3 regions of the Dactylosporangium sp. NPDC049742 genome follow, and region 1 is predicted to be linked to each of the others. Evidence: riboswitches for the same ligand, from Rfam matches in the RefSeq annotation. Region 1 holds a riboswitch; each other region holds the start of a gene.
What was found. Region 1 has a riboswitch for cobalamin ahead of AB0J72_RS12770 (ribonucleoside-diphosphate reductase subunit alpha). Riboswitches for the same ligand answer to the same signal wherever they lie in the genome.
Positions count from the first base shown of each region.

Region 1 (5,963 bases):
AGTCGTTGTCCAGCAGCTGGTCGGCGAGCATGAACGAGGTGAAGAACAGCGGCCGGAACAGCACCAGCAGGTCCTCCTGGTCCGCGCGGTACACGGGGTCGCCCGTGGTCAGCCGGTATGCGTTGTACGGCGACGGCAGCCCGGCCCGGTGCCCGGCACCGTCGCGGAACCCGGTCCCGTCGATCCGCACCGGCCGCACGACGAGGTGGCTGGCGGGTGGCAGGTAGCCGTACACGCGCTGTCCGGCCTCGACACCCGGTGCCGTCGACGCCGCCACCTCCGCGAAACCCCACAGCGGCACCAGTCCCAGACCCAGGCCGCTGTCGGGGTCGCGGTGCGGGAAGAACTCCCAGTAGCGCATCGACTCGCCGAGCACGGCGTAGGTGACGTTGTTGGCCGTCATGCCGACCCGGTCGACCCGCAGCAGCGCCTCACCGCCGGCCAGGCCCGGCACCGGCCCTTCGGCGAGCACGGTCCGGGCGAGGTCGTCACGGGCGACGGCAAGGGTCCAGGCGGTCATGGCCGCCACGGTACGAACCGCCGCGGCATCGGGCAACGGGGCGCCGGGTGACATGTGCCATCCCGCCGCCCCGGTCGCCCGCGACATCGGACGCGGTGAGGCGAACCCCACTACACGAAGCGCCAGAGGTGGTCGTTGGTGCCGTTGTCGTCCCAGATGAGGACCTGGGCGCCCTGGGCGGTGGAGGCGCCGTTGACGCCGAGGACCCGTCCGCCGTTCGCGGCCTGGATGCGGAAGTAGCCGTTCGCGCCGTACCGCAGCCGCCAACGCCGATCGGAGGACGAGGTGTCGGCGAGTTGGACGGCTCTGGCGCCGTTGGCGGTGCCCGCGTTCTCGACGCCGAGGACGAGGCCGCTGTTGGCGTTGCGGAGACGGATGTAGCCGCCGGTGTCGACGACGGCGGTCCACAGGTGGTCGGCGGTGCCGGTGTCGCCCCACTGCAGGACGAGGGCGCCGCTGGCCGTGGACATGTTGGTGACGCCGAGGACGAGGCCGCTGCCGAGGTTCTGGATGCGGCGGGCGCCGTTGGGCAGGAAGCGCCACAGGTTGTCCGCCGAGCCGTCGTCGGCGGACTGCACCGCCTGCCCGCCGTTGGCCGTCGAGTTGCCGGAGATGCCCAGCACCAGGCCACTGTTGACGTTGCGGAGCTTGTGGCCGCCGTCGCCGTTGTCCACGACGGTCCAGCGGTGGTCGGCGGTGCCGTTGTCGGTCCACTGCAGCGCGACGGCGCCGGCGGTGGTCGACATGTTCTGGATGCCGAGGACTTTGCCGCTGTTGATGTTGCGCAGCCGAACGGCGCTGCCGTCGACGACGACCTCCCAGTTGTGGTCGGCGGTGCCGTTGTCGGTCCACTGCAGCGCCAGGCCGCCGTCGGCGGTGGACATGTTCTGGATGCCGAGGACCAGCCCGCTGGCGGCGTTCACCAGACGGTGGTCCGGCGAGCTGGTGGAGGCGCCGTTGGCGCTCCAGTAGACGGTGTAGTTGAAGCCGTGGGCGTCCTGGAAGGCGCCGAGGCCGACGTTGGTGCCGTTCGCGGTCGCGGTGAACGCGAGCGAGCTCGTGCTGGTCCGCGTGATCGACGAGGTGTTCAGCGCCGGCAGCGCGGACAGCGTGGTGTTGCCGTAGTTGCCGGCGAGCACGACCGGGCCGTAGGTGACGGCGACGACGTTGGCGTTGTCGTTGGCGGGGCGGACCGCCACGGCCATCGGCAGGCGGACGGTGACGGTGTCGCCGGAGGTCCATGACCGGGTCAGCGCCGCGTAGGTGCCGGGGGCCGTGGCGATGTTCTGCACGGTGCCGTTGACGCTGACGGTGGCGCCGGACGTCCACGAGGGGATGCGGATCCGCATCGTCCACGACCCGCCGACGCTGCCGGTGACCTGCAGCGTGGTTGTGTCGCTGACCGGGTAGCTGGTCGTCTGCGTGACCGTGATCCCGCGCTGGCTCCAGGTGAGCACCGACGGCGCGAACAGGTTCACCGTCAGCGTGGTGCCGTTGTAGAAGTAGATGGACTCCATCAGCTTCGTGTTCGTCTCGACGCCGGTGCCCTGGCAGCACCAGAAGCTGTCGTAGTCGGTGCTCCACGTGCCGCCGCCCCACGCCGGGCCGACGCCGCGCCGGCCGCCGGCCCGCAGCGGGGTGAAGTAGGTGACGTGGCCGTGGCTGTCGGCGGGGTTCTGGGCGCCGATGAGGTGGTTGAGCAGCGCCCGCTCGTAGAAGTCGAAGTAGCCGGCGTTGTTCGGGTCCAGCAGCCAGAGCTCCTTCGTCAGTTTCAGCATGTTGTACGTGTTGCACTGCTCGGCCGTGTCGTTGGTGAGGAAGCCCGCGATCGCGTTCGGGCCGCGGAAGTGTTCGGCCTGGCTGTTGCCGCCGATGACGTACGTGTGGGCGTTGACCGCGATGTTCCAGGCGTTGACGGCGATGTCCCGGTAGCGGGTGGTGCCGGTCGCCTTGTACTCGCGGGCGGCGCCGATCCACTTCGGCACCTGGGTGTTGGCGTGCAGCCCGTTGAGCGCGTCGGTGTTCGAGGCCAGGGGGTTGAAGACGGCGTTGTGGTCGAAGCGTTGCGCGGCGGTGAGCCAGCGCGCGTCGCCGGTCTGCTGGTACAGGTCGGCGAGGACCGCGTTCATGCCGCCGAACTCGACGCCCAGCGTGGTCTGCATCTGCGAGGCGGACAACCGGCCCGTGCGCCAGTCGACCCAGCCGGCGAGGGCGAGCAGCACGTCCCGGGCCTGGGTCGAGCCGATCAGGCGCCACACGTCGAGCAGGCCGGCGAGGGTCTTGTGGATGCAGTACCAGGGAACGTTGCCGTTGCTCAGGTTGCCGGCTTCCAGGGCGGTGAAGTCGGACTCCGGGAAGCCGGACAGGTAGCCGGTGTTGAAGCCGGCGGCGGCGTTGTTGGCCTGGCAGGCGGCCATCGCGGCGACCATGGCGTTGGCCTTGTCGCGGCAGGTGGTGTCGCCGAGCACGGCGTAGGCCTGGGCCCAGGCGGTCAGCAGGTGGCCCTGCATGTGGGTGCGGAACGGGAAGTTCGGCGCGTCCCAGCCGCCGGTCGCGGCGGCGCCGGCGGTGGACAGCCGGTGGTTGGCCCGGAAGTTGTAGACGAGCCGGTTGACGTCGACGAAGCGCAGGTAGGCCAGGGTCCGGTTCTGGTTGTCCAGGAAGCGGCCGGTGCTCAGCCGCACCTGCCCGAGGTCGAACGCGTAGGCCGAGACGCCGATGTCGGCGCGTGCCGGGGCGAGGGCGGCGCCCGCGGCGGTCGGGGCGCCGAGCAGGGGCGCGGCCGCCGAGGCGGCGGCGACGGCGCCGGTGGTCTGCAGCAGCCGGCGGCGGCTGACGCTGGGGTGGGGCATGGGGTGTGATCCTTTCGAACCGTGACGGCGGCGGTGGCTCTGTGAGCGTTAACATGCCTGCGCGACGCGCCCGCACTACGGGGGTGACGAGTGAAGTGAGCGCTAACATCGCGGCGGCATGACGAGACTGCCAGAGGAATCGGCAACCTTCAAGGGCTCGGGCCGGTCCCGCGACACGTCGGCACGGCTGTCACGGGACGGCCGCCCGCGGAATGTGAAGATCACAACACGCCGCACCGACATGTGGTGTGTGCAATTCCCGGCGACCCTAGATATGGTGCTCGACGCAGCTGGTTCGAGCCGGTCCCCCAGCGGGGCCGGGTCGAGGCAAGAGGGAACCCGGTGCGAGTCCGGGACTGCCCCGCAGCGGTGAGTGGGAACGACCGCCGTCGAGCACACTGGGCCATCCGGCCTGGGAAGTGACGGCCAGTAGGCGACCATCCGTGGTCACGCCCGCGAGTCCGAAGACCTGCCAGCGCGCCACGCACACCCTGTGCGTGGCGGCTTCGAGGCCGCGCGGGACGGCCGACGCCACCATGAACGGTTCACGGCCGGGCGACCCGCCGTGCGCGCCGTTCGGCGTCCCCGCGACCTCGGATCCACTGGAACGAGCTCGCGAGGAGAGAGCCAGTGACGGTCACGACGGCGGAGCCACGCCGGCATGCGATGCGGGTCCGCAACCGCGACGGCGACCTGGAGCCGGTCGACGTCGGCAAGATCGTCAAGGCGGTCGAACGGTGGGTCGGCGGCCTCGACGAGGTCGACCCGCTGCGGGTGGCGACCAGGACGATCAGCGGCCTGTACGACGGCGCCACCACCGCGGAGCTGGACAAGCTGTCGATCCAGACCGCCGCCGAGCTCATCGGCGAGGAACCGCAGTATTCGAGGCTCGCGGCGCGGCTGCTCGCCGCGTACGTCGGCAAGGAGGTCCGCGGGCAGGGCGTGGCCGGCTTCAGCCAGTCGATCCGCCACGCCCACGGCCTGGGGCTGATCGGCGACGAGACGGCGGCGTTCGTGGCCCGCCACGCCCGCGAGCTCGACGACGCCGTCGACCCGGACGGTGACCTGCGGTTCGAGTACTTCGGGCTGCGGACGGTCGCCGACCGGTACCTGCTGCGCCACCCGACCAGCCGCCTCGTCGTGGAGACGCCGCAGTACTGGCTGCTGCGCGTGGCCTGCGGGCTGTCGCGGACGCCGTCCGAGGCCGTCGGCTTCTACCGGCTCATGTCGTCCCTGGCGTACCTGCCGAGCTCGCCGACGCTGTTCAACTCCGGCACCCGGCACACCCAGATGTCCTCCTGCTTCCTGGTCGACTCGCCCCGCGACGAGCTCGACTCGATCTACGAGCGCTACCACCAGGTCGCGAAGCTGTCGAAGTTCTCCGGCGGCATCGGCATCTCCTGGACGCGGGTCCGCGGCCGGGGCGCGCTCATCCGCGGCACCAACGGCAGGTCCAACGGGATCGTGCCCTTCCTGAAGACCCTCGACGCCGGGGTCGCGGCGGTGAACCAGGGCGGCCGGCGCAAGGGCGCCGCGTGCGTGTACCTGGAGCCGTGGCACCCGGACATCGAGGAGTTCCTGGAGCTGCGGGACAACACCGGCGAGGAGTCCCGGCGCACGCACAACCTGAACCTGGCCAACTGGATCCCGGACGAGTTCATGCGCCGGGTCGAGGCCGACGCCGACTGGTCGCTCATCGACCCGTCCGACGCGCCGGAGCTGCCCGACCTGCACGGCGCGGCGTTCGACGACGCCTACCGCGCCGCCGAGCAGCGGGCGGTCAGGACGGTCAAGGCCCGTGACCTGTACGCCCGGATGATGCGCACCCTCGCCCAGACCGGCAACGGGTGGATGACGTTCAAGGACCGCTCCAACGCGCTGTCGAACCAGACCGGTTCGCCCGGCAACACCATCCACCTGTCGAACCTGTGCACCGAGATCCTCGAGGTCAACAGCGACGACGAGACCGCCGTGTGCAACCTCGGCTCGATCAACCTCGGCGCGCACGTCACCGCCGACGGCGTCGACTGGCAGCGGCTGCGCGACACCGTCCGAACCGCCGTCGTGTTCCTCGACCGGGTCATCGACATCAACTACTACCCGGCGGCGCAGGCCGCCGCGTCGAACCCGCGCTGGCGGCCGGTCGGCCTCGGCCTGATGGGCCTGCAGGACGCGTTCTTCACGCTCCGGCTGCCGTTCGACTCGGAGGCGGCGCGGGACCTGTCCACCCGGGTCCAGGAGGAGATCCTCCTGACCGCCGCCGAGACGTCCGCCGAGCTGGCGGAGCGGTCCGGCCCGCACCCGGCGTTCGCCGAGACCCGCGCGGCGCGCGGCGAGCTGCACCCGGACCTGTGGGGCGCCACCCCCGCACAGCCCGGGCGGTGGGCGGCGCTGCGGGCCCGGATCGCGGCGCACGGACTGCGCAACTCGCTGCTCGTCGCGATCGCGCCGACGGCGACGATCGCCTCGATCGCCGGCTGCTACGAGTGCATCGAGCCGCAGGTGTCCAACCTGTTCAAACGCGAAACCATGTCCGGCGAGTTCCTGCAGGTCAACACCTACCTGGTCCGGGAGCTCAAGGCCCGCGGGTT
Region 1 is NZ_JBFANF010000007.1:253,900-259,862, forward strand. Features, by position in the region: gene AB0J72_RS12760 (DUF2855 family protein) at 1-520, opposite strand, end outside; gene AB0J72_RS12765 (beta-L-arabinofuranosidase domain-containing protein) at 631-3,372, opposite strand; cobalamin riboswitch at 3,647-3,864, shown strand; gene AB0J72_RS12770 (ribonucleoside-diphosphate reductase subunit alpha) at 4,039-5,963, shown strand, end outside.

Region 2 (5,963 bases), on a different contig from region 1:
GTGGACGTGCAGCTCGTCGGCGACGTCGGAGGTGACGGTGATCCGCACCAGGTTGCCCTTGGTGACCTCGACCCGGCCGGTCGGCGGCGTCACCTTCTTCTTCGCGACGGTGACGACGATCTCCTTGTCGAAGGTCGCGATTGGCGACGGCGGTGCCGAGGAGGTTCCCGCGGTCGGTGACGGCGCGTCGGTACCGGCGGCGGCGGCCGTCGCGGTCGTGGTGGACGGCGCCGGCGCAGGTGTTGCAGGGTCGGCGGAGCACCCCGTGAGGGCCAGGACGAGTGCGGCGGCGAGGACGGTGGCACGAGCTGCAGGCACGAAAAGGCTCCCGAGGTGACGGGGGGTTTGTCAGGGCTGTGAATTTAGCGTCTTGTCGCTCATGGGGGAACCCGGCATCATGTGCCGATGCGATCGGTCCGTGTCGGTGCGTCGAAGATCGCGGTGCTGGCGCTCGTCGCCGTGCTCGGCGTCGTGCTGCCCGCACATCCTGCCTCAGCCCACGGCCAGCTGGCCATGTCCGACCCGGTGCAGGACAGCACCGTCGACAAGCCGCGCGCCGAGGTGGCGCTGTACTTCACCGAGCAGCCGGCCTCGTTCGCCTGGTTCACGGTCACCGCGCCGTCCGGGCTGCGGGTCGAGGGCGGCTGGCGGACCGGGGAGCCGAAGCGCCTGGACAAGCCCGTCCAGGAGTACTTCATGGTCGACGGGAAGTTCGAGCCCAGGTCGTACAACACCGGCTTCCCGGCACTCGTCCCGGTGTCGCACTGGCCTGAGCAGGGCCTCTACACGGCCGCCTACCAGACGGTCGCCTCCGACGGGGAGGCCGTGAAGGGGCAGCTGCGGTTCACCTACAGCGGCCCGGTGACGCCGGCGCCGGCGGGCTGGACCGCGCCGACCGCCGGCCCGTCCGAGGCGCTGACCCGGGCGCTCAACAAGGAGGGCGCCCCACCGGCGACGGTCGGGCCGACCCAGGGCCCGCAGCAGGCACAGCCGCCGGTGTCGGCGCCGGCGCCGGTGAAGACGCCGTTCGTGCTCACCGACTGGCTGATCCCGGCGCTGCTCATCGTGGGCGTCGGCCTCATGATCGGGCTCGCCGCCCGGCGCGCGCCGGTGCAGCCGGAGAAGAAACGCCGCAAGGCCGCCCTCCGCTGAGGAGGACGGCCGCGACGGCACCGGTCAGCCGGTGGTGGTCCCGCAGGTCGCCTGGATCTGCGCGGTGAGCCGCTCGGCGAAGGCCGGGTCGGCGACGACCCGCTGCTGGTACTGCTCGACCTGCGCGTCGGCCAGCCCCGTGTACAGGGGTTTGCTGGCGTACGCGGCGGCCATCGCCGCCGGGTCCGTGTAGACCCGCGACTGGACCGAGCACAGGTGCGCCGCGGTCGTGTCCAGGAAGATCGTCTCCATCCGTTCGGGTGTCAACGACGCGCTGGCGGACGGTCCGGCCGCCGACGGTGCGGAGATCTTCGCCGGGGTCTTCGAGCCCTCGTCGCCGCAGCCCGCCAGGCCGGCGGTGACCGCGAGGGCGGCGATGGTGAGCAGCACACGCGAGCGGATCATGTCAGCGTCCTCCTCAGACGACGACCAGCGTGAGGTCGTTGGTGTCGGTGATGCCGCCGTACGTCTGCTTGACCGTCAGCTTGTAGGTGCCCACCGCCACGTTCGTGGCGTCGAACTTCACGGCGGCGAAGTCGTCGGTGCCGACGGCCAGCGCCGCGGCCTGGTTGGGCTGGGTGTACGCGCGCTCCTGCGGGTAGCTCACGACCAGGCCGGTCGGGCCGCCGGAGACGGTGATGCGCAGGTCGTCGACGCCGCCCTTGCGCGCCTGGAACACCAGCTGCGACCAGACCGGGGTCTTCTTCGGCACCGTCACCGTCGACGTCTTCTGGGTGACGGCGTCCCCGGTGACCGACACGACCGGCAGGGTCGCGACCTGCGATCCGGTGCGCTTCGTGCCGGTGCAGGTGGTCGCGCCGTCGGCCTTCTCGGTGTACGAGTAGTTCAGCGTCACCGGGTTCAGCGACACGAGCTTGTTCGTGGCGACGCTGATGTTGAACGCGATGTAGTCCACGCGCCCGGCCGCGAGCGAGTCACCCTTCGACAGTGACGAGTAGCTCTGCGTGTTCGACGGGTACGTGATGGTGAGACCCGGCCCCGATGCGGTGACCCGCACGTCGCAGACGTCGCCGGCGGCGCCCCACAGGGTGCCCACCCAGCCCGACTGCCCCGGCAGCATCGGCGCGAGCAGCGGCACCACCAGGCCCAGGTCCGGGGTCGCGGCGCTGGCCGGCGCCGCGGCGGGAAGGATGGCGGCCGCGCCGGCGGCGCAAGCTAGGGCGATCGAGGCTGAACGGCGCATCGGAGAGGTCCTTCTCTGTTGATGATGGCTGCCTGTGACGAATTCCAGATCGGCCGGGCCGGCGGCCGGTTGAGCTAGCCGGTGAGCGCTATCCAGGTGTCGTACTGGTGCACCGCGATTCCCTCGAACGCGGCGTAGCGCTGCGCGGCCCGGTCGACGTCGCTGAGCGTGGCCCGCATGGCGCTGTCCGTGCCGCCGTGGAACGTGCAGTACGCGCAGTCACCGAGCGCCTGCGTCTCCGCGCCCAGCCGGGCCGGTTTCGCCGCCTTCCCGGCCCGCCGCAGCAGGTCGTCGGCGACGCCGAGCATCGAGTTGCCGCCGGTCGCGGTGTTGCGGTAGCTCATCACCGTGACGCCGTCGACCCGGGCGAGCACGGCGTCGGCCAGGTTCTCCCCGCCGGCCTGGACCGTCGGCAGCCAGAAGGGCACGTCGAGCTCGACCGGCGGGCCGATCAGCGCCAGCTGGTCCAGCAGCCGCAGCAGCTGCGGTACGAGCGCCGCCTGCCGCTCCTCCCAGGCCGGCAGCAGGTAGGGCTCGACGTCGACGTGCAGCCCCCGGAACAGGCCGGACGCCGCGGCGGCCCGCGCCCAGGCGAGCGCGGTCGCGTGGTCGGTCGTCCAGGCCGGCTCGCCGCCGAGCGCGTCGAGGACGATCCCGGCGTCGTCGCACAGCGCACGCAACCGGGTCAGCTCCGTCACGTCGGCGCGCGGGTCGTAGTACGCGAAGATGGTCGTCACCGAGCGTGCCTTCGCCCAGTCGACGACGGCCTCCGGCTTCTCCCGCTCCCACAGCCACATGGCCCGGGTGCCCGGCGGCGCCACGCTCGTCTCCGGCGCCAGGGGTGGCAGGCGCGGCCGTACCGACGCGATGAGCAGACCCATGGTCAGCACGACGCACAGGACGGCGTGCACGACGCTCCTCCACATGTCATCTGTTCGGCCGGTCGTGCCCGGCCCGAAGGATTTGGGTCACGTTGACGTCACTGGGAGCCGTGGGACACGATGAACCCCGAGCGGTCATAGGGAGGAACCCAGTGCGAATCTGGGACGGTCCCGCCACTGTGACCGGGGAGCCACCCTCCAGCGCAAGGGCCACGGCCGCAAGCCGGAAGGTCGGGGGATGGCGGCGATCCGGGAGTCAGGAGACTCCAGCCGCTCGTGCTCCATGACCCAGCGGGCGCGGACCCGCTCGAGGAGGATGTGCCCGTGACGTCGCCGTATCCGTTCTCGGCCGTGGTCGGCCTGCCCGACCTGCGCCTGGCCCTGCTGCTCACCGCCGTGTCCCCGGCGATCGGCGGGGTGCTCGTCCGGGGTGAGAAGGGCACCGCCAAGTCGACCGTCGTGCGTGGCGTCGCCGCGCTGCTGCCGGAGGTCGACGTCGTCGCCGGCTGCCGCTTCGCCTGCGACCCCTTGGCCGCCGACCCTTCGTGCCCCGACGGCCCGCACACCGCCGGCACGCCCGCCGCCCGGCGCCGCTCCGCGCTGGTCGAGCTGCCCGTCGGCGCCACCGAGGACCGGGTCGTCGGCACCCTCGACCTGCAGCGGGCCCTCGGCGAGGGCGTGAAGGCCTACGAGCCCGGCCTGCTCGCCGCCGCACACCGGGGCGTTCTCTACGTCGACGAGGTCAACCTGCTGCCCGACCACCTCGTCGACCTGCTCCTCGACGCCGCCGCGATGGGCCGCGCCCACGTCGAGCGCGACGGGGTCTCCGTCAAGCACGCCGCCCGCTTCCTGCTCGTCGGCACCATGAACCCGGAGGAGGGCGAGCCGCGGCCGCAGCTCGTCGACCGGTTCGGCCTGGTCGTCGGCGTGGCCGCGCCCGCCACGGTCGAGCCGCGGGCCGAGGTGGTGCGGCGGCGGCTGCAGTACGAGAACGACCCCGCCGGGTTCGCCGCCCGCTACGTCGAGCAGGACGCGGCCCTGGCGGGCAGGATCGCCGCCGCCAGGCAGATCCTGCCCCGGGTCACGCTGCCGGACGCGCAGCTGGACCGGATCGCGCGGATCTGCATCGCGTACCGGGTCGACGGCCTGCGCGCCGACATCGTCGTGGCCCGCACGGCGGTCGCCGTCGCCGCCTGGCACGGCCGGACCGTCGTGACGAAGGACGACCTGCGGGACGCGGCCCGGCTCGCGCTGCCGCACCGGCGCCGCCGCGACCCCCTGGACCCGCCGGGCGCGGACCAGGAGCGCCTGGAGGAGATCCTCGACCAGGAGCTCGGCGGCCCGGACGACGCTTCCGACGACGGCGGCTCCGACACCGACGGCCCTGACGGCGGCCCTGACAGCGGCGGCCCCGATGGTGGCGGCCCGGACGGCGGCGGACCTGACGACGGCGGCGCTGACGGCAGTGGCCCGCCCCCGCCGAGCGCTTCTACCGACTCATCCGACATTTCCGGTTCGCCGGGTCCGGCCGGCGAGCCGGGTGGCCGCCCGACCCCCGAACAAACGTCGGTCGATACGTCGGGCGTCGACGGGGATGCCGGCCCCGCCACGGGCCCGGCCGGGGACCTCGCGTTCGCGCAGGCCCCGTACAAGACGCGGCTCTTGAAGATCGGTGGGAGGGCCAACCGGCAGCAGGGCTCCCACGCCGGCCGGCGCTCACCCGCGCACGGCCGGCACGGCCGCGTCGTGCGGTCCCGGCAGCCCAGCGGCAAGCTCGTCAGCCTGCACCTGCCCGACACCGTGCGCGCCGCCGCGCTGCGCGGGTCCCGCCGCGTCCACGCCCGCGACCTGCGCGAGGCGGTCAAGGTGGGCCGGGAGGCCAACCTTGTGCTGTTCGTCGTCGACGCGTCCGGGTCGATGGCGGCCCGGCAGCGGATGACCGTCGTGAAGACGGCCGTGCTGTCGCTGCTGCGCGACGCGTACCAGCGCCGGGACAAGGTCGGCATGATCACCTTCCGCGGCGCGGAGGCCACCACGGTCCTCGAGCCGACCGCCAGCCACGAGGTCGGCGTGCTGCGCCTCGCCGAGCTGCGCACCGGCGGCCGGACCCCCCTCGCGGCGGGACTGCGCCAGGCCGCCCGCACGCTGCACGGCGAGAAGCGCCGCGACGCCCGCCGCCGCCCGCTGCTCGTCGTCGTCACCGACGGCCGCGCGACCAGCGGCCCCGACCCGATGACCGTCGCGCCCGCGCTCGCCGGCATCCCCGCGGTCGTCGTCGACTGCGAGTCCGGCCCCGTGCGGCTCGGCCTCGCCGGCCGCCTCGCCCGGGCCCTGTCCGCCGACTGCCTGCCGCTGTCGGCACTGTCCACCGCCACGATCCGCACGGGGAGCTGAACATGCCGCAGGGCAAGGTCGAGAGCGTGCCGGACGACGGGCTCACCACCCGCCAGCGCCGCCGGCAGCACATCCTGGCCGTCCACACCGGACAGGGCAAGGGCAAGTCGACGGCCGCGTTCGGGATGGCGCTGCGCGCCTGGAGCGCCGGCTGGCCGATCGCCGTCTACCAGTTCGTGAAGAGCCCCAAGTGGCGCGTCGGCGAGGAGACCGCCCTCAAGGCCCTCGGTGAGACCGGCAAGGGCGGCCCCGTCGTGTGGCAGAAGATGGGCGAGGGCTGGTCCTGGATCCAGCGCCCCGGCACCGAACGCGACCACGCCGCCGAGGCCGCC
Region 2 is NZ_JBFANF010000009.1:24,287-30,249, reverse strand. Features, by position in the region: gene AB0J72_RS14165 (hypothetical protein) at 1-318, opposite strand, end outside; gene AB0J72_RS14160 (copper resistance protein CopC) at 406-1,152, shown strand; gene AB0J72_RS14155 (hypothetical protein) at 1,177-1,557, opposite strand; gene AB0J72_RS14150 (hypothetical protein) at 1,571-2,356, opposite strand; gene AB0J72_RS14145 (hypothetical protein) at 2,431-3,267, opposite strand; cobalamin riboswitch at 3,330-3,523, shown strand; gene AB0J72_RS14140 (VWA domain-containing protein) at 3,562-5,631, shown strand; gene cobO (cob(I)yrinic acid a,c-diamide adenosyltransferase) at 5,634-5,963, shown strand, end outside.
Region 2: it holds a riboswitch for cobalamin, as region 1 does, so the genes downstream of both, AB0J72_RS14140 (VWA domain-containing protein) here and AB0J72_RS12770 (ribonucleoside-diphosphate reductase subunit alpha) in region 1, are expected to answer to the same signal.

Region 3 (5,963 bases), on a different contig from region 1:
GAGCCGCCGGTCGGCGACGTGTTGCAGGTACTCGCGCATGTCCGCGAGGGACATCCCGGAGACGCCCTGTTCCAGGAGGTCGGCGGCGAACTGCACCTCGCACTCGACCGCTTCGGCGAGCATCTCGCGGACCTGCGCCTCCAGCTGGGAGTCGAACAGGTCGGGTTCTTCCGCCCGTACCGTGTCGACGACGTCGAACGCGAAGGCCATGTGCATCGACTCGTCGCGGAAGACCCAGTTGGTGCCCGAGGCGAGGCCGTGCAGCAGGCCGCGGGAGCGCAGGTGGTACACGTAGGCGAAGGCGCCGTAGAAGAACAACCCTTCGATGCAGGCGGCGAAGCAGATGAGGTTGAGCAGGAACGCGCGCCGGTCGTCGCGGGTCTTCAGCTCGTGCAGGTCGCCGAGGGAGTCGATCCAGCGGAAGCAGAACTCGGCCTTCCGCGCGATCGACGGGATGTTCTCCACGGCGGCGAACGCCGCGGTCCGTTCGGCGTCGTCGGTGACGTACGTGTCCAGGAGGTTCAGGTAGGGGCGGCGGCCAGGTCGATGAGGGCCCGCTGCGGCAGCTCCCAGGCGGTGCGGTACAGCTCGCGCACGTCATCGGGCAGGTCGGCGACGTCCTGCACCGAGCCCTCGGCGCGCTTGATCTGCTCGCGGATCGCCGCGGTCCACAGCCCGCGGGCCTTGAGCTCCCGCACCAGGTACGTGTTGAGCTGCAGGAACTCACCCGACATGGTCTCGCGTTTGAACAGGTTGGACACCTGCGGCTCGATGCACTCGTAACACCCGGCGATGGACGCGATCGTCGCGGTCGGCGCGATCGCGATCAGCAGCGAGTTGCGCAACCCACTCGCCGCGACCTTCTCACGGAGCAGGGCCCAGCGCTCACCGTCGGTGGGTGCGCCCCACAGGTCCGGGTGTAGCTCGCCGCCGGCGGCACGGGTCTCGGCGTACGCGGGGTGCGGCCCGAACCGCTCCGCCAGGTCCGCCGACGCTTCCAGGGCGGTGAGGTAGATCTCCTCCTGCACCCGCGTCGACAGCTCGCGGGCGGCGGGGGAGTCGAACGGCAGCCGCAGCGCGAAGAACGCGTCCTGCAGTCCCATGAGGCCGAGCCCGACCGGCCGCCAGCGTGGGTTGGACGCGGCGGCCTGCTGCGACGGGTAGTAGTAGATCGAGTCGAGCTCGTCGCGGGGCGAGTCGACCAGGAAACACGACGACATCTGGGTGTGCGCGGTGCCGGAGTTGAACAGCGTCGGCGAGCTCGGCAGATACGCGAGCGACGACATGAGCCGGTAGAAGCCGATCGCCTCACCCGGCGTCTGCGACAGCCCGCACGCGACGCGCAGCAGCCAGTACTGCGGGGTCTCCACGACCAGCCGGGACAGAGGGTGGCGCAGCAGGTACCGGTCGGCGACGGTCCGCAGGCCGAAGTACTCGAAGCGCAGATCACCGTCGACCTCGACGGCATCGTCGAGCTTGCGGGCGTTCCGCGCCACGAACGCCGCGGTGTCGTCGCTGATGAGGCCCTGCTGGTGCGCGTGCCGGATCGCCTGGCTGAAGCTGGCGACGCCCTGCCCGCGGACCTCCTTGTCGACGTACGCCGCGAGCAGCCGCGCCGCGAGCCGCGAGTACTGCGGCTCCTCACCGATCAGCTCCGCCGCCGTCTGGATCGACAGCTTGTCCAGCTCCGCCGTCGTCGCCCCGTCGTACAGACCGCTGATCGTCTTCGTCGCCACCCGCAGCGGGTCGACCTCGTCGAGGTCGGCGACCCACCGCTCGACCGCCTTCACGATCTTGTTGACGTCGACCGGCTCCAGGTCGCCGTTGCGCTTGCGGACCTGCATCGCGTGCCGGCGCTGCTCCGGCGCCTTCCCGGCCGTCGCCTGGTCCTGCGTCACCGTCATGTGCTCCCCCTCGTCGCCTGCTCATCACCACCGGATGGACGCAGGGGGAAGCCCGCCACAGAAAGGCGCACGCGAGGAGCACCTGGCGATGGCGTCAGCCGTCCCACGCGGCATCCGACCACCGCACGCCGCCCTCGGCGCGCGGTGCGCTGGCAGGTCTTCGGACTCGCGGGCGCGACCGTCTCCGGTCACCTACTGGCCGTCGCTTCCCAGACCCCGGAAGGTCCAGTGCTCAATGACAGCGTTCGTTCCCACTCACCGCTGCGGGGCAGTCCCGGACTCACACCGGGTTCCCTGTTGCCACGACCGCACCGAAGCGCGGCCGAACCACCGCCGGGCACTGCGTGCCAGTAGGACCAGTACGCCGACGCCGGCGGGGTGTTGACGCACGGCTCCGTGGCGGCGGTGGGCTTGCCGTTGATCCGGCAGATGAAGGCGAGGCCCCAGCGCTGGGTGCCGGTGACGGTGAACCCGGCGCCGCTCAACGCGGCAAGGTCATTCGGCGGGTCGCCGAGCCGGCAGCCCTTCTGGACGCCGCCGCCGAACGTGGTGAAGTCCACGACGACGGTGACCCCGGTGCCCGGCGCGCACGCGGCGGCGTGCGCCGCCTGCGGTGCCGGGTCGGCAAGGACCAGCGCGCCGGTGACGGCGAACGCCGCGCAGAGCCCGGCGAGCCACCTCCGCGACACGGTTTATGCCCTGCGCCATGGCCCGGTTCACGCGGCACACGCCAGGGTTGGCGCCGCGGCCTGCGAGCCGGCGGCGGTGAGGGTGGCGAAGCTGGCGCCGGTCAGACCCAGGCACGGCCTGCGCGGTCGGGCGGATCGCGGTGGCCGGGTCGAACCCGGTCGTCGTGTAGGCGATCGCGCCGCGGTCGGCGGCCGGGCCGGAGCAGCGCACCTGCAGGCCGAGCAGGAATCCGCGGGCCTTGAGCCATGCGACCGGCCGCCCGGCGACGCGCAGCGCCTGCGCGGCGAGGCCGGTGCTGTTGGCATTGCTCGACGCGGTGTCGGCCGCGGTAGGTCGGCCCGTAACACTCGATGATCACGCAGTCGTCGGTCAGTGTCGCCAGGACGCCCGCGATGTTATGGCGTCGCCAGGCGTCGAAGTGGTCGGTGAGCTGGTTCATTTGGCCTGCCTCGGCGCCTCGGCTCAGGGCCGGTGGTTCGACGAGCGAACCGCGTATGCCCAGTGGCACAGTTGGGCGGTGACCCCCTGATTGCGGCCGACCATGTCCTGTACAACGCCAAGTCGGGCGGCTGTGACATGACCTCGGTCGATGCCTCGGCGCTCAGCAAGCCCAACATCCTGAACCCCGAACGGGCACAGGTTCGGCGCGGTCAGGGCTGCAGGAGCACGCGCTGGGCGGCGCGCTCCAGCAAGGCCCGGTCGGTCGCGGCGGCGAGGGTGTCATGGGCCGGGTGGCTCAGCACCTGGACGATCGCGATGTCGAGATTCAGCGCCTGCAGCGTCCGTTCGGTCTGGGGCCCGGCGTGACTGCCGCCGGGGGTACGGATTCCGCCGATCAGCAGGACCGTTGTGCGCTCGTTGCGCACGGCGGCCGCGACGATCGGCATCGGCGTCACCACGGTCAGGCCGGCGACGTCGTCGAGCAGTTCCGTCAGCCGCACTGCCTTGGGGCCGCCCGAGATCCCGACCGCCATGCCCGGCTGGACGAGGCCCAGCGCCTCCTGGACCTCGTCCGGGGCCGGCCGATGCGCTGGCCGTGCCGGCTGCTCCTCGCCGATCGGCATGGCTCCGCCGCGGACCCGGTGCAACAGCCCGCGATCCGCGAGCACCTCCAGGTCCCGGCGGATCGTCGGGATCGACACGTCGAAGCGCTCGCTCAGCTCGTGCAGGCCGATGCCGCCGAGTTCGCGGGTCGCCGCGACGATCCCGGCGCGACGCGTCTCGATGAGCACGTCAGGCCTCCTCGATCACCGTTACCGCACCGGCCTCGACAACGCGGCCGCCGACTTCAGCGGCGTGCTCGCCATGGTTGATCGCGATGACGAACGGCGGGCGCCGCACGACCTCGACCGTTTCGGGCACGTCGTGGCGGACCGGGAGCCCTGCCTGAGGCAGGATCCGGGCCAGCAGTCGCTCGAGGCCGGCCGCGTCCGGGCGGGTCGAGACGTACCAGGCCGTGCCGCCACCGTGCGCTTTGCGGGTGACGGCCGGACCTCCGGCCGCCGGTCCGTCCGTGTAGGTCAGCACGACCTCCGCGGTGTCGACGACGAGGTCCTCGGCCCACACATCGGCGGCCGTGCCGTCCGAGAGCTCGATGTGCCGGCCCTGTCGCAGCGGCAGGAACTCCTCGACGGTCACGCCGAGCAGGTCGCGGAGCGCCCCCGGATGCGCATCCCCGTGCACGGTGTCGTTCGCGTCGACGATGCCGGAGAAGTACGACACGAGCAGCGTTCCCCCGCCGGTGACGTATGCGTCGAGGTTCTTCGCCGCCGCGGCCGTCGTCAGGTACAGCGATGGTACGACGACCAGCGGGTACCTGCTCAGGGCCGCCTCTGGGTGGACGAAGTCGACGGTGAGGTGGGCCTTCCACAGCGCCGTGTAGTACGCCTCGATCCGCTCGCGGTATGCCAGGTCCACGGATGGGCGCCATTCCAACTCGAGCGCCCACCACGACTCCCAGTCCCACACGATCGCCACGTCGGCCTTGACCCGGGTGCCGCGCAGCCGGTCCAGCCCGGCGAGGCGTCCGCCGAGCTCGGTGACCTCGCGCCAGATCCGGGTGCTGGTCCCGCCGTGCGGCAGCATCGCCGAGTGGAACTTCTCCGCCCCGAACCGCGAGGCCCGCCACTGGAAGAACAGCACCGCGTCGGCGCCGCGGGCCAGGTGGGCCAGGCTGTTGCGGGCCAGCTCGCCGCGCCGCTTGGCGATGTTGCGGGGCTGCCAGTTCACGGCGCTCGTGGAGTGCTCCATCAGCATCCACGGCGCTCCGCCGGCGAGGCTGCGCGTCAGGTCCGCGCACATGGCCAGTTCGATGTGCGGATCGTCGCGTTCGGCCTGCAGGTAGTGGTCATTGGCGACGACGTCGACCTCGCCGGCCCACTTCCAGTAGTCGACCCACTTGCAGTTGGCGATCATGAAGTTGGTGGTGACCGGTACCTCGGGCGACAGGCCGCGCAGGATGTCGCGCTCCCGCCGGAAGTTCTCCAGATGGACGTCGGAGCAGAACCGGAAGAAGTCCAGCTGCTGCGCCGGGTTCACCGGTGTCGGCGCTGCGTGTGGCGGCTCGATCTCGGCCCAGTCGCTGTAGCGCTGGCTCCAGAACGTCGTGCCCCATGCGGCGTTGAGCGTCGGCAGGTCGCCGTGGCGGTCCTGCAGCCAGCCGCGGAACGCCTCGGCGCAGCCTGGGCAGTAGCAGTGCGGGTTCACGCCCGCGTACTCGTTGTGGACGTGCCACAGCGCGACCGCCGGATGCTCGCCGTAGCGGCGGCCCAGCTGCTCGGTGATCGTGGCGGCGGCCCGCGCGTACTCAGCCGAGCTGGGACAGAAGCTCTGCCGGCCGCCCTGTCCGAGGACGTGGCCTTCGCGGTCGATGAGCCGCGCGTCGGGGTAGCGGTAGGTCAGCCACGGCGGCGGAGCCGCGGTCGGCGTGGCGAGGTCCGCGCGGATCCCGTTGGCATGTAGGAGCTCCAGAACTCTGTCGAGCCACTCGAAGGTGTACTGCCCCTCGGTGGGCTCGAGCATCGCCCAGCTGAAGATGCCGACGCTGACCAGGTTGACACCGGCTTGCCGCATCAGCCGGACGTCCTCGGCCCAGACCTCCTCAGGCCACTGCTCCGGGGCGTAGTCGCCGCCGTAGGCGATGGCATCGAGACCGCGGGGAAACCACGGCGACGGTTGAAGCTGGTCCATCTTGCGACTCCTGGCTGTGAACGCTCCCGGTTCGATAGCGGCAGCATAGCGCAGGCATCACGCGTGAATTAACCTCCGCGCAATGTATTGACAGCACGTCTAGGACGGCCAAAACTGTGAGCGCTCCCGGTCGTTCACCCCGATCGCCGCAGCGATGGACGTCTGTCGGAGGGTGCCGGA
Region 3 is NZ_JBFANF010000022.1:84,001-89,963, forward strand. Features, by position in the region: partial or broken gene AB0J72_RS25935 (ribonucleotide-diphosphate reductase subunit beta) at 1-528, opposite strand, end outside; partial or broken gene AB0J72_RS25940 (ribonucleotide reductase N-terminal alpha domain-containing protein) at 531-1,904, opposite strand; cobalamin riboswitch at 2,055-2,234, opposite strand; partial or broken gene AB0J72_RS25945 (hypothetical protein) at 2,234-2,539, opposite strand; gene AB0J72_RS25950 (DeoR family transcriptional regulator) at 3,245-3,826, opposite strand; gene AB0J72_RS25955 (beta-galactosidase) at 3,828-5,783, opposite strand.
Region 3: it holds a riboswitch for cobalamin, as region 1 does, so the genes downstream of both, AB0J72_RS25940 (ribonucleotide reductase N-terminal alpha domain-containing protein) here and AB0J72_RS12770 (ribonucleoside-diphosphate reductase subunit alpha) in region 1, are expected to answer to the same signal.